Regions from separate parts of the Thermoanaerobacterium xylanolyticum LX-11 genome, predicted to be linked through region 1. Evidence: riboswitches for the same ligand, from Rfam matches in the RefSeq annotation. Region 1 holds a riboswitch; the other holds the start of a gene.

What was found. Region 1 has a riboswitch for FMN ahead of THEXY_RS03465 (ECF transporter S component). Riboswitches for the same ligand answer to the same signal wherever they lie in the genome.
Region 2: linked by a shared signal. The riboswitch ahead of ribD (bifunctional diaminohydroxyphosphoribosylaminopyrimidine deaminase/5-amino-6-(5-phosphoribosylamino)uracil reductase RibD) and the one ahead of THEXY_RS03465 (ECF transporter S component) in region 1 are both predicted to bind FMN.

The regions. Positions count from the first base shown of each region.
Region 1 covers NC_015555.1:710,427-715,576, forward strand. The annotation lists gene THEXY_RS03450 (amidohydrolase) at 1-416, shown strand, start outside; gene argF (ornithine carbamoyltransferase) at 444-1,385, shown strand; gene arcC (carbamate kinase) at 1,488-2,432, shown strand; FMN riboswitch at 2,497-2,623, shown strand; gene THEXY_RS03465 (ECF transporter S component) at 2,684-3,268, shown strand; gene tsaE (tRNA (adenosine(37)-N6)-threonylcarbamoyltransferase complex ATPase subunit type 1 TsaE) at 3,393-3,851, shown strand; gene tsaB (tRNA (adenosine(37)-N6)-threonylcarbamoyltransferase complex dimerization subunit type 1 TsaB) at 3,851-4,531, shown strand; gene rimI (ribosomal protein S18-alanine N-acetyltransferase) at 4,548-4,994, shown strand; gene tsaD (tRNA (adenosine(37)-N6)-threonylcarbamoyltransferase complex transferase subunit TsaD) at 5,006-5,150, shown strand, end outside.
Region 2 covers NC_015555.1:19,531-24,680, reverse strand. The annotation lists gene ribH (6,7-dimethyl-8-ribityllumazine synthase) at 1-54, opposite strand, end outside; gene THEXY_RS00115 (bifunctional 3,4-dihydroxy-2-butanone-4-phosphate synthase/GTP cyclohydrolase II) at 78-1,268, opposite strand; gene THEXY_RS00110 (riboflavin synthase) at 1,283-1,903, opposite strand; gene ribD (bifunctional diaminohydroxyphosphoribosylaminopyrimidine deaminase/5-amino-6-(5-phosphoribosylamino)uracil reductase RibD) at 1,912-2,994, opposite strand; FMN riboswitch at 3,058-3,171, opposite strand; gene ilvB (biosynthetic-type acetolactate synthase large subunit) at 3,216-4,871, opposite strand; gene ilvD (dihydroxy-acid dehydratase) at 4,906-5,150, opposite strand, start outside.

The DNA.
Region 1 (5,150 bases):
ACTGCACTGAAGGCCATCTTATAGCTGATTACCTTGTTGAGGAAAATGCAAAAGTCATCGTTGGTCCTTCACTTTCTGAAAGATCAAAAGTGGAGCTTTCGAATCTTACCTTTAAGACGCCAGGGATTTTATCAAAAGCAGGGTTGGATGTAGCCATCATGACAGACCATCCCGTCATTCCGCTTAATTACCTTCCGATTTGTGCAGGGCTTGCAGTAAGAGAAGGTATGGATGAGATGGAGGCATTAAAAGCTATTACTATAAATCCAGCTAAGATTGTCGGCATAGATGACAGGGTTGGCAGCATTGAAAAAGGGAAAGATGCAGATATAGCTGTATTTGATGGAAGTCCAATTGAGATAAAGACCAAAACAAAATATGTGTTCGTAAACGGACAATTGGTATTTCAATCATAAATACAATTTGTGATAGGAGGAAAGTAAATGGGATTTAATTTAAAAGGCAGGAGTTTATTATCTTTAAAAGATTATACACCACAGGAGATAAGGTATCTTCTAGACATTTCAAAGCAGGTTAAAGCAGAAAGAAAGGCAGGAATAGTCTATCAAAGGTTTTTGGGAAAGACAATTGCACTGATATTTGAAAAGCGCTCAACAAGGACGAGATGTGCATTTGAGACAGCATTTGGCGAAGAAGGAGGACACCCTGTCTTCTTGTCGACAGATGATATTCAGCTTGGGGCGAAAGAATCTATAGAAGACACTGCAAGGGTTCTCGGCAGGATGTTTGATGCCATTGAATTTAGAGGATACAGCCAAAGCACTGTGGAAGCACTTGTAAAGTATTCTGGCGTCCCTGTATACAATGGACTTACAGACGAATACCATCCTACACAGGTTTTAGCTGATTTAATGACGATAGAAGAGGAGTTTGGACACTTAAAAGGCACAAAATTGGTGTTTGTCGGCGATGGAAGGAACAACATGGCAAACACGTTGGCTATTGGCTGTGCCAAAATGGGTATGGACTATGTGATTAATTCACCAAAAGAGCTTTGGCCTCAAGAGGACTACATAAATGAGATTAGAGAAATGGCTGCTGAAAATGGAGGGACATTTACTCTGACGGATGTGCCTGGTGAAGGCTTAGAAGGTGCACATGCAATTTACACAGATGTATGGGCATCTATGGGAGAAGAATCAAAACAAAAAGAGAGAGAAATGCTTTTAAGGCCATTCCAAGTGAACGATGAGCTTATGAAAAAGACAAAGAGGTCTGACACGATATTTTTGCACTGTTTGCCTGCTGTAAAAGGTCAGGAAGTTACATACGAAGTAATTGAAGGAAAGCAGTCGAGGGTGTGGGACGAGGCCGAAAACAGAAAGCATACAATTAAGGCTGTCATGATAGCGACGATTCTTTAAAAAAGTCAAGGCAAATTGCCTTGGCTTTTTCACATACTATTCAAATCGCTAATAAAATGATATAATGTAGAATGTCATTATTTGCGTAAGTAGGAGGATACGATGAAAGGGAAAGTAGTAATTGCGCTTGGGGGAAATGCACTGCAAGACAAGGACATGGTGCCAACAGCCGAATCACAATTGAATACAGTTAGAAAGACGGCGTCGTATATTGCAGACATCATAAAAGAAGGCTATTCTGTCATTGTGACACATGGAAATGGGCCACAAGTAGGAAACATCGTAATACAGAATGAGACAGCGTCTAACATAATACCAGCCATGCCTTTTGATGTGTGCGGCGCGGAAAGTCAGGGAATGATAGGCTATATGATTCAGCAATGTTTAGGTGAGGTTTTCAAAGAGAAAAACATACAAAAGGATGTTGCAACAATCGTTACACAGGTTGTTGTAGATAAAGATGATGCTGCATTTTCACATCCTACAAAGCCAATAGGGCCGTTTTACTCTAAGGAAGATGCGGAGCTATTGGAAAAGGAAAAAGGGTATCAGATGGTAGAGGACAGCGGAAGAGGATATAGGAGAGTCGTAGCATCACCAGAGCCTAAAGAGATAGTTGAATTAAACACAATAAAGCTTTTGGAGAGAAACGGTGTCGTTGTAATAACGGCAGGTGGTGGAGGAATACCTGTAGTAAGGGAAAATGGCAGCTTAAAAGGTGTGGCGGCAGTGATAGATAAAGATTTGGCATCTGAAAAATTGGCAGAAGATTTAGATGCAGATATTTTATTGATTTTGACCGCTGTAGAAAAAGCGTACATCAACTACAAAAAGCCTGATGAAAAGCCTCTCGATGTAATTTCAAGCTATGATATAGAGAAATATTTAAACGAAGGTCATTTTGCAGAAGGTTCAATGATGCCGAAAGTCAAGGCTGCAATAAGGTTTGCCAGGTCAAGAAAGGGAAGGCGAGCCATAATTACGTCTTTAGAAAAAGCACATGATGCTTTATCAGGGAATACAGGCACTGTTGTGGTTGACGATTAAAAAATACTTGACAAATTGATATATTTGTGACACTATAGTATTTAGAATTGAATAAACCAGTGGAGAATATCTTCAGGGCAGGGTGAAATTCCCGACCGGCGGTAAGCGTAAGCGAGCCCGCGACCCGCAGATGCGGTGGACTTGGTGAGATTCCAAGGCCGACAGTACAGTCTGGATGGAAGAAGATTTATTTTTGTTGCTTTTATCCTGAAGATGTTTCTTCGGGATTTTTAAATTTGGAGGTGTCATTTATGGAACACAGCAAGACAAAAGTGATTGTGACTGTAGGGTTGCTTTCCGCAATAGCATTTGTACTGATGTACTTAGAATTTCAATTGCCACTATTTCCAGGCTTTTTAAAATTTGATTTTAGCGATATACCACCTCTTTTAGCAGCATTTGCGTTAGGGCCTGTATACGGCATATTTGTGGAGATAGTAAAGAATGTGATACATCTTCCAGTTAGTCAATCTGCAGGTATAGGAGAAGTGGCAAATTTCGTTGTAGGCTCTATTTACGTATTTACGGTTGGTATAATCTATATGAGAAACAAATCTAAAAAGTCGGCATTATTTGCCATGATTTTAGGAACTATTGTCATGGCTGTTGCGGGATCAGTATTAAACTACTATGTATTTTTGCCACTATACCAAAAGATAATGGGTTGGCCATTAAGTGCCATTGTTGGAATGGGAAAGGCGGTAAATAGCCATATAGTTGATTTGAAGACATTGATAGCGTACGGTATTTTCCCATTCAACATCTTGAAAGGCTTTGTAATATCACTAATTACATTCCTCATTTACAAGAAATTATCTCCAATGTTGAAGATGTAGTTATTTAAAATAACGGACAGTGTTCCGTTATTTTTTTGTGTGCTTTTTTATTCAGCCATTAAGCGTTTGTTTTATGGTATACTTGGTATATAATATTTGTATAAATTTCACGGTGGTGTTGCGTATGAAAGTATCTTTTAGGACAAAAAGCTCTGATGAAACAGAAAAGATAGGGTTTAAGTTAGGTGGTTTACTAACAAGAGGAAGTATCGTACTTATATCTGGAGATTTAGGTGTAGGCAAGACAGTTTTGACAAAAGGCATTGCTAAAGGTATGGGTATATACGACTATGTCACAAGCCCTACATTTATGATTGTAAATGAGCATATGGGTGAAATTCCCCTTTACCATTTTGACGTGTACAGGATTGACGACTACATGGAATTGTACGATATAGGATATGAGGAGTATTTTTACAGCGACGGTGTTTGTGTCATCGAGTGGCCTGAAAAGATAATGCCTCTTATCCCGGAGGAAAATATATTTATACATATTTCCATGGGTGATTCTTTTGATGAGAGGATAATAGAGATAGAATCACATGGTGCAAAATACGATGAAGTGATTAAGGAGATGAAGTGATGAAAGTACTTGCAATAGATTCATCGTCAAAGACAGCTACTGTTGCTTTAGTTGATGAAAGTGGCTTAATAGGTGAATTTTCCATAAATCATTTGAGACATTCTGTCATATTGATGCCGATGATTGATGAACTTTTAAAAATGGCAGAGACAAAAAAAGAGGAGATAACTCATATAGCTGTATGTGAAGGACCGGGATCTTTTACAGGATTAAGGATAGGTGCTGCTACTGCTAAGGGGTTGGCTCAATCTCTTGATGTGCCAATTGTTGGTGTATCATCCTTAGATGCCCTTGCCTATAACATAGGAGAATTTAAAGGAATTATCTGCCCTATAATTGACGCGTTAAGAGGAAACGTCTATACAGCTTTTTATAAAGGTGGTAGTGAGATAAGTAGGCTAAAAGATGTGTCGCTGGAAGAATTAGGTGTAGTTATAGACATAGTAAAGGGATACAGTGAGGAAGTTTTATTCGTCGGAGATGGTATTTTGCCATATAAAGACACATTAAAGAGTGCATTGCCTGATGCTATATTTGCATCACCGATTAACAACATATCAAGGGCGTCATCGGTTGGTATGATGGCACTTAAAAAAATATCAAATGGAGAGATATGCACATATCTTGATTTTAAACCGTATTATGTTAGAAAGCCTGCACCGTTGGAAAATTCTAAATGATCTTTTGGAGGGTTTTATGGATATAAAGATTCGCCCTATGGTAAAAAGCGATATAGATAAAGTCATGGAAATTGAGTATTTAAGCTTTTCTGTGCCATGGTCTTTTGAATCATTTGTGATGGAAGTTACGAAAAATAGTTGTGCACATTATATTGTTGCTGAGGTAGACGGCCAGATAGCTGGATATGGTGGTTTTTGGGTGGTTGTTGATGAAGGACACATAACCAACATTGCAGTTCATCCGGACTTTCGAGGGCAAGGTGTAGGTTCTGCCATCGTTGAAGGTTTGATTGAACTTGCTAAAAATAAAGGCATAACGTCTATGACGCTGGAAGTGAGAGAATCTAACCTTGTAGCACAATCGCTTTATAAAAAATACGGGTTTAAACCTGTTGGCAAAAGAAGAGGGTACTATCAGGACAACAATGAAGATGCAGTGATAATGTGGAAATACGATATGTAAGGAGAGATTGTATGAGGGAAAACACGATTGTATTAGGAATTGAAACATCCTGCGACGAGACATCGGCAAGTGTTGTAAAAGACGGTAAAATTGTGATGTCTAATGTCATATATTCGCAGATAAATATACATAAGGAATTTGGTGGTGTTGTCCCTG
Region 2 (5,150 bases), 690 kb from region 1:
AACAATGCCTACTTTTAAGCCATCTCCAATGAGTTTTCCTTCATACTTTTTCAATACAATCTCTCCTTTGCTTATTTTTAAAATGAAGTAAATATGTGGTCAAATTTTTCTTTCTTTGTTTTAAGATATCTTTCATTGTGTCTATTGATTGAAACCTCTATAGGAACTCTTTCTACAATTTCAAGGCCATAACCTGAAATACCAACCAGTTTTTTGGGATTATTTGTCATTATCCTAAGTTTTTTAAGCCCAAGATCCTTCAAAATCTGAGCTCCAATTCCATACTCTCTCATATCAGCCGGAAAACCTAATCTGATGTTGGCATCTACCGTGTCAAGTCCCTCATCCTGTAAATGGTATGCTTTAATCTTGTTTAAAAGTCCTATTCCTCTGCCTTCCTGCCTTAAATACAACAGCACACCTCCTTCTTTGCCAATCTTCTCCATTGCTGCATGAAGCTGATCGCCACAATCACACCTTAATGAACCCATAATGTCACCTGTCAAACATTCTGAATGAACCCTAACCAATGTAGGGTTATGAGACAAACCACCTTTCACCAACGCAACATGTTCTTTACCTGTTAGGATTTCTTCATAACCTATTATCGTGAAATCTCCATACTTTGTTGGCAAATATGCTTCTGCCACTCTTTTTATCAGTTTTTCATTTTTTCTTCTATATTCTATAAGATCAGCGATAGATATTATTTTTAAATTGAATTTTTTCGAAAATTCAATTAACTCTGGGAGTCTGGCCATTTTCCCATCATCTTTTATTATTTCGCAAATTACACCAGCACTTTTAAGACCTGCAAGCCTTGCTAAATCACACGCTGCTTCCGTATGGCCCGCTCTTACTAAAACTCCTCCTTCTTTCGCTTCCAATGGAAATACATGTCCAGGCTTTGTAAAATCATCCGGCATCGATTCATCATCTATAAGCATTTTTATAGTAAGTGCTCTTTCATAAGCAGAAATTCCAGTTTTACAGTTTTTATGATCTACAGATACTGTAAAAGCAGTTTCTTTTTTATCGGTATTATCAAAAACCATCTTGCCAATGTTTAATTTTTTAAGCCTCTCCTCCATCATAGGAACACATACCAATCCACGGCCGTACTTTATCATAAAGTTCACATGGTCACTTGTCACTTTTTCCGCAGCCATAACTAAATCCCCTTCATTCTCTCTATCTTCATCATCGACTACAATGACCATTTTTCCATTTTTTATATCTTCTATTGCGCTTTCAATAGTATCAAACATCTATGAACATCTCCTTATAAATAATTTTCTATTAAAAATTCATCAACGTTTTTCTTCGCCAAAAGCCTTTCTGCATACTTTGAAAGTATGTCAACTTCAATATTTACGGTATCTCCGATTCTTTTTATATTTAAAGTTGTATTGTTATCTGTATGGGGTATAATTGACACTGTAAAGTATGAAGCTGATGATTCTACCACTGTCAAACTTATTCCATCCACAGCAATACTTCCTTTATCAGCCACATATTTTGAATATCTTTCACCAATTTTAATTTTAAATGTCGTCGTGTCGTTTATTTTGTTTTTATCAATTATTGTACCAACGGTATCCACATGACCCGTCACAATGTGTCCATTTAGCCTACCTAATATGCTTAATGCCCTTTCTAAATTGACAATGCTTCCTATCTTTAAACTTCCTAAATTGCTTGTTTTAAGTGTTTCATACATTATATCTGATGTAAATAAATCTTTACCTATATTTGTAACCGTTAAGCATACTCCATTTACAGCTACGCTATCTCCAATTCTTACACCATCTAAGACTTTTTTGCACTCTACCGCTATTTTGGTAATATTTCCTCTTTGAATCATCTTGACCTTTCCAACTTCTTCTATAATTCCTGTAAACATCTTAACACCTACTTTTTTATATAACCTTCTATAAGTATGTCATCGTCAAATTTTTTTATATCTATCTTTTCAATCATTATTGCGTCTTTAATCAAAGCAATGCCATCACCTTCCACAGGCGTCAATGAATTGCTTCCACCTATTATTTTGGGAGCAATATAAAACATAACTTTGTCTACTATTCCTTCTTTTAAAGCAGAATAGTTGAGAGTTCCTCCACCTTCTATGAGAATACTATCTATCCCTCTTTCCCCTAACGTATAGATCAATTTATTCAGATGGACTTTATTATCTTTTTTTTCGATTGTAACCACATCAACACCCAAATCCTTCAAAGCTTTCACCTTATCATGTGGCATCATATCTGTTGTAGCTATTAATGTCTTAGCAGATTTATCAATGATGACATTTGCATCTAATGGAATCCTGCCGTGACTATCCACAATAACTCTTAAAGGGTTTTTATATCCTTGCAATCTAACGGTAAGATGTGGATTATCTTTTATAACTGTATTAATACCTACCATTATTGCCATAACGCTACCTCTAACTTTATGGACATACTCCCTTGATTTTTCATTTGTTATCCACTTAGAATCGCCTGTAAAAGTTGATATCTTTCCATCAATTGTCATAGCGGATTTTAATATTACATAAGGTTCTCTACTTGTAATGTACTTTATAAATACTTCATTCAATTTCTCTGCTTCATCTTTTAACAATCCAGTATAAACATTTAAACCAGCTTCTTCAAGCTTTTTAATTCCCCTTCCTGCTACAAGTTCATTTGGATCCTCCATAGCGATAAAAACATTTTTTATGCCTGATTTTATGACAGCATCGACGCAAGGTGGTGTTTTTCCATGATGGCAACATGGTTCCAATGTCACATAAAGCGTGGCTCCATTTACATCTTCTTTAGCGTTTTTTAATGCATTTATTTCTGCATGTGGTCCTCCATAGTATTCATGATAGCCTTCACCTATTATCCTGCCATCTTTAATAATTACAGCTCCTACTAAAGGATTTGGGTTTGTGTGTCCTACACCAAGTTTAGCAAGCTGCAATGCCCTTTTCATGTATTTCTCCATAAAATCACCTCAAAAAATTAGCCCTGAAGCATGTAATACTTCAGGGCATAATGACAATTGCCATTTCACCTTCTTTCATCCAGACTATACTGTCGGCTCTGGAATCTAACCAGATCTGCCATAAGGCTCGCGGGCTTTACCGCCGGTATGGAATTTCACCAATCCCTGAAGGTTTAATCTTATTTAGTTTCTATAATTATAACATTGATTTTATAAAAATGCTAGTCTATCATCTCTTCAATGGTTCCTCCAGCAGGAATAAATGGCAGAACCATTTCGTCTTTGTCTATGATACACTCTAAAACATAAGGATTGTTGTTTGACAATGCTTCACTAAAAGCATCTGTAAATTCTTCTTTTGTGTAGATCCTTCTTCCAGTTACCCCAAAAGCTTCGGCGACTTTTGAAAAGTTGAGATTCGGATTTAAATCCGTCTGAGAAAATCTTTTATCGTAAAGGAGATTTTGCCATTGTCTAACCATGCCAAGTGTTTGATTGTTGAGGATTATCGTTATAACAGGTATGTTGTACACCGACATCGTTTCAAGTGCATGAATATTCATCCTTATGCTGCCGTCACCTGCAATATTTACCACTCTTTTGTCATCTCGCCCTACTTGTGCACCTATTGATGCAGGAAGTCCAAAACCCATAGTTCCAAGTCCACCAGATGTGACAAATGTCCTTGGCTCTTTGAATTTATAATATTGAGCCGTCCACATCTGGTTTTGCCCTACTTCTGTCGCTACTACAAGATTGTCTCCTCCAAGCTCTTGAACCCTTTCTACTATCCACTGTGGCTTCAATTTTCCATCATCTTTATATTTAAAGGACGTTTTGTCTTTTATCGATATAAGCTCATTAATCCATTCCCTATTGTCTTTTTCTTTTATCATTGCATTTAAAAGAGACAAGACTTCTTTGATATCTCCTACTAATGGCACATCGACATCGATATTTTTGCCGATTTCTGCAGGATCGATATCGATGTGAATGACTTTTGCATTTGGCGCCAGACCCCCTGCTTTACCTGCAACTCTGTCGCTAAACCTTGACCCTACTGCAATAACCAAGTCTGATTTATAAACAGCCGTATTGGCATATCTGCTTCCATGCATTCCAATAAGCCCTAATGACAATTCATCATCTTCTGGAAAGCATCCAAGTCCCATAAGCGAAGTAGCTACAGGTATCATGTGCTTTTTAGCAAAATCGTACAAATTCTTTGATGCCTCACTCCATATAACTCCACCACCAGCAAAAATAACTGGCCTTTTGCTTGATGAGATTAACTCTGCTGCCTTTACTAAATCTGATTCTAATACTTGATGTTTCTTTGTTTCAACGTAAAAATCTTTTCGCTTAACAAAGTTTATATCTGCAGTCTGAATGTCCTTCGGTATGTCTACGAGAACAGGACCTGGTCTTCCATCTTTCGCTATAAAAAAGGCTTCTCTCAAAGTGTCCGCTAATTTATCAGGTGATTTCACAATAAAATTGTGCTTTGTCACAGGCATCGTAATTCCTGCAATATCCACTTCTTGAAAAGAGTCCTTTCCTATGAGGCTCGTAGCAACTTGCCCTGTTATAGCGACTATTGGCACAGAGTCCATGTAGGCATTGGCTATTCCTGTGACTAAATTGGTAGCACCAGGTCCTGATGTAGCAAAACACACGCCAACTTTTCCGGTCACTCTCGCGTATCCATCTGCCATGTGAGCAGCCATCTGTTCATGTGTTGCAAGAATATGCCGCAAGTCAGAATTGTACAAAGCATCATAAAGAGGTATGACAGAACCGCCTGGAATGCCAAAAACAACTTCTACTCCTTGCTCTTTTAATACCTCTATGACAACCTGCGAACCTTTTATGATCACGATATGCGCCTCCTTTCATGGAATTTAAGCTTTGTCAATCGTCCTTTAAAACCGCACCAGTATTTGCAGATGTGACTAATCTGGCGTATCTTGCCATGTAACCTGTCTTAATGTGAGGCTCAGGCCTTCTAAAGTTTTTCCTTCTTTCTTCCATTTCTTCAACGCTTATCTTTAAATTAAGCTTTCTTCCCGGTATATCTATTTCAATAATGTCCCCATCTTTTATCAAAGCGATTTCGCCGCCTTCCATGGCTTCAGGCGACACATGACCTATGCAAG